DNA from 2 places in the Bacillus basilensis genome. Region 1 is predicted to be linked to the other one. Evidence: predicted binding sites of a transcription regulator. Region 1 holds the regulator's gene; the other holds the start of a gene.
The links. Region 1 encodes NrdR, which represses ribonucleotide reductase genes. Its sites were predicted from a motif close to AACACNATATATNGTGTT; they were not measured.
Positions count from the first base shown of each region.

Region 2: nrdI (class Ib ribonucleoside-diphosphate reductase assembly flavoprotein NrdI) is a predicted target of NrdR. The motif match lies at 806-823, and genes of this name have one in related genera.

Region 1 covers NZ_JBNTQO010000012.1:35,898-38,108, forward strand. Annotated here, with positions in the region: gene ACQVV1_RS20240 (replication initiation and membrane attachment family protein) at 1-635, opposite strand, end outside; gene nrdR (transcriptional regulator NrdR) at 788-1,249, opposite strand; gene speD (adenosylmethionine decarboxylase) at 1,535-1,918, opposite strand.
Region 2 covers NZ_JBNTQO010000005.1:66,335-68,545, forward strand. Annotated here, with positions in the region: gene ACQVV1_RS12225 (hypothetical protein) at 1-52, shown strand, start outside; gene ACQVV1_RS12230 (hypothetical protein) at 79-396, shown strand; gene nrdI (class Ib ribonucleoside-diphosphate reductase assembly flavoprotein NrdI) at 873-1,232, shown strand; partial or broken gene ACQVV1_RS12240 (ribonucleotide reductase N-terminal alpha domain-containing protein) at 1,219-2,211, shown strand, end outside.

The sequences.
Region 1 (2,211 bases):
TCTACAAATAAGGAGAAATCAAAGAAGTCATTCCAAACTTTCGGAGCGTCCCCCTTCTCGTTACTTGGCATAGCTGTCGTTTTTGGAATACGAAGATCTTCTTGCGCATGCTCAAGCTGACCTGGATTAAACGAACCAAACACATCATTGAAAGAACGTGTAACATTTTCATAAGATACAAAATCAAATTCTTCTTCTAAGAAATATTGCTTTACTTGATTATATTTTGTCCGACTCAATCGATTGTATAAAAAGATACTTAAAACAATATCATCAAAAAACTGTTTCGGCGATAAAGGTGGTTGCAGCTCGTATATAAACATTCGAATATCTTTTTCTTTCTTAATATATACTTTCAAAAGCCCAATTGCCTCTAACTTTACCCGTTCCTCATATATTTCGGGAAGCTGCATTTGCATGATCACCATAAGGGAATGATGCGTATTCTCTTTTCCAAACACACGATCCTGCTCTAACTCTCCCCATAGCGTCATGTACAAGCTAAACGCTCTACTACCTATTAACGGCTGATACAACATCGTTAACACTTTTCGGTCGTAATTATGCAGTAACCCTTTCGCACTTACTTTATAACGATCAATTGGCAATAGCTCCATCCATGACTGTTTTTCCATTCTTGCTTTTCCTTTCTCTCATCCAATCTATCCTCTACTTCATTCGTTCTATCTTCATTATATAATTTCTTAGCGAAAAAGAGCTATTAGCTTTCGCTTCTAGCTCTCTTATCTCATTACTTACGGTATGTAAAGAGAATACAATACAGATTCTACTCTCTTTCTTTTTGCAGTATATCTTTTAATTCTTCAATAAATACATTTAAATCTTTAAATTGGCGATATACAGATGCAAAACGTACGTAAGCAACATCATCAATATCACGCAGTTCTTCCATAACAATTTCGCCAATCATATCACTTTTCACTTCTGATATACCTAAATTACGAAGTTCACGTTCCACACTTTGAGTTACTTCTTCTAATTGCCTTAAAGATACTGGTCTTTTTTCGCACGCTTTAATTAAGCCACGTAAAATCTTTTCTTTATTAAACTCTTCTCGTGTGCCTTCTTTTTTTACAACGATAAGAGGTGACTCTTCTACTCTTTCGAATGTCGTAAAGCGGCTTAAACAACTTTCACACTCTCTCCTTCTTCGAATAGAGCGCCCCTCGTCTACCGGACGCGAATCTAACACTCTTGTACCATTATGAGAACAGGATGGACAACGCAATATATTCACTCCTTTACACTATACTCTTTATTTTTTCTCAACTTACTTCATCTGACAATATATATACAATATTATATAACTCATTCTAACTCTCTTACCACTTTAAGTTTAAGCGCATTATTTTATCATCCCGTTTTCAAAAATAAGATGGTAGATAGGGTGCTAACTTATTCGTAAGAGCTCAGTTTATCTAACTAACAAGTACGTTATATTTTTCCTTTTTTATAAACTAAAAAAGAGGTGCATTATACACCTCTTTACATTTTAAATCAATTATGTTCTTTTTTAAAGAGCTTTTGTTTCTCTCTGCTTAATTTCGAAGCTACCAGTGCCTCGAGGAAGCTCGATGCTCTCACGCGTTTTCGCGTTTAAACCTTCTGCAATATATTCTGCAGCAACATTTGGATCAATACGATCCCCACAAGTATAAACATCAATACTTGCGTAACCGTGCTCCGGAAAGCTATGAATTGTTAAATGTGATTCCGAGATAATTACTACTCCACTTACACCTTGTGGTGCAAATTTATGGAAAGCAACCTCACGCACTTCAGCACCAGCTCTTAGTGCTGCATCCACAAATAATTGTTCAATATACGGCATGTCATTAAGCTTGTCGAAATCGCAATCCCAAAGTTCAGCGATTACGTGACGACCCATCGTATCCATAGTATCCATTCTACAGTTCCCCCTTGTAAATTTATTCTAACTGTTCGAATTGAAAACTAATTTGCAATTTGGCTTGCTCCACTACCACGGGGGAAAGTTAGTCCAGAGAGGTCCTAACCCTTTAAGTAGTGACTACGTACCTCAGCTCTTAAGTTTACGAGTGTTAGTATACTTTGTTTATTTTCATTTTGCAACAACAGTTTTTTCGATTTTCTGTCATATTTTCCTCTTTACTTTTCCCTAAAAAAAAGAAATGATTCACAAATACAGTAATAACAACGCTTCGTGGTATG
Region 2 (2,211 bases), on a different contig from region 1:
ACAGCGCGGCGGACAAGTAATTTATACATATTCAGAAACGCCACGTTCGTAACTAGAAGAATATAGGGGAGGAGAATTATGGGCGATTTTAAACAAGGCATATTACCGCATTGGGATTATATGTGGAAAGATAGAGCCGGTAATCGATTTATGGGGATGGTTATGTATCCAGAGAAACGAAAGTGTTCGGCAAAAATGCTTCAGAAAATAAAAAGAGCATATGAAGAGGCTATAGAAATTAAAGTAACTGTACAAGTTCAACATACATATCAGTACGTAGAAGGAATGATTGTTTACTTTGATGAAGAAGCTCCTGTATGTACAATGATTGATAAAGATGAAAATCCACATCATATTTTTGTAAAAGATATTTTGCGTATTGAGCACTCTGAATAATCTTTTCATAAATAAGTTGAATTTCCATAATAATTATCTTTTTCTATAATAGTTATCTTTTAGTATGTAACGCGAACCGAAAGTATATGTATAATATTTAATAAAGTAAAATTGATAAATGTAATCGTTTTTTAGAACAGATTATCGTTTCATGTCTGTTCTTTTTTGCGTGATGCTGGAGAAATATATTCCTCCAGCATTTGCCGTTTTATGACAAAATACATTGGAACCTTTTTTAAAAATAAGGTTAAATTCGTTGACAACTTTTTTGAAAAGCACTTTATTGACATGAGTTTTAGAATGTTGTTTCATAGTCATTGTATTGAAAAAAATCGACTGTCTTGTCGAAAAGTAAAAGTTAAAAAAAGAAAGAATTTATACATATATCTTGTGTCTTATTTTGAAACGTAATACAATATATAGAGAAATCAAGAACAATATATAGAGAATATAGATTGGAGAGGGAGGGGTCGGAAATGTTAGTTGCATATGATTCCATGACAGGAAACGTGAAGCGTTTCATCCACAAATTAAATATGCCGGCCGTTCAAATTGATGAAGATCTAGTAATAGATGAAGACTTTATTCTTATTACGTATACAACAGGTTTTGGCAATGTACCAGAACGTGTTTTAGACTTTTTAGAGCGCAATAATGAAAAATTAAAAGGCGTATCTGCAAGCGGCAATCGTAACTGGGGAGACATGTTCGGTGCAAGTGCTGACAAAATTTCTACTAAATATGAAGTGCCTATTGTATCAAAATTTGAGTTATCTGGAACAAATAACGATGTAGAATATTTTAAGGAAAGGGTGCGGGAGATTGCGACACATTGAACTGAATAATGAAATCACGCAAATGCAGGACGGTTTTTATCAGCTTCATAAGGATAAAGAGGCATTAGAAGTCTTTATGGAAGAAGCTAGAGAGAATACCGTTTCTTTTAATAGCGTGGCAGAGCGAATGGAGTATATGAAAGAACATGATTACTATTACAACGTTCTGGACGAGTATAGATTGGAGGAAGTAGAAGAGGTATATAACATCGCTTATGGTGAAAACTTCGAGTTCCAATCTTATATGGCAGCATCTAAGTTCTACAAAGATTATGCGTTAAAAACGAATGATCAAAAACAATACTTAGAAAGCTATGAAGATCGTGTAGCAATTGTGTCATTATACTTAGGACGCGGTGATGTTGCGAAAGCAAAACAATTCGCAAGCATGATTGTCAAACAAAACTACCAACCAGCGACACCAACCTTTTTAAATGCGGGAAGAAGCAGAAGAGGAGAAATGGTGTCTTGTTTCTTGTTAGAGATGGATGATAGCTTAAATTCAATCGGCTTTAACATTAATACTGCAATGCAATTATCGAAAATCGGCGGAGGAGTAGCTTTAAACTTATCTAAGCTACGCGCACGCGGTGAGCAAATTAAAGGTATCGACAACGCTGCAAGTGGTGTAGTGCCCGTTATGAAATTGCTTGAAGATTCGTTTTCATATGCGAATCAACTTGGCCAACGAAAAGGTGCCGGTGCAGTATACTTAAACATTTTCCATTGGGATATTATTGAATTCCTTGATACAAAAAAAATAAATGCCGATGAGAAGAGCCGCATTCAGTCTCTATCAATCGGAATTATCGTTCCAAGTAAGTTCTTTGAGCTTGCTGAGAAAAACGAACCTTTCCATGTTTTCGCGCCTTATACGGTGTATAAAGAATACGGAAAGCATTTAGATGATATTGACATCGATGAAATGTACGATGAATTAATGAGCAATCCGAAAGTGAAGAAGAAGCCTCTAGATATT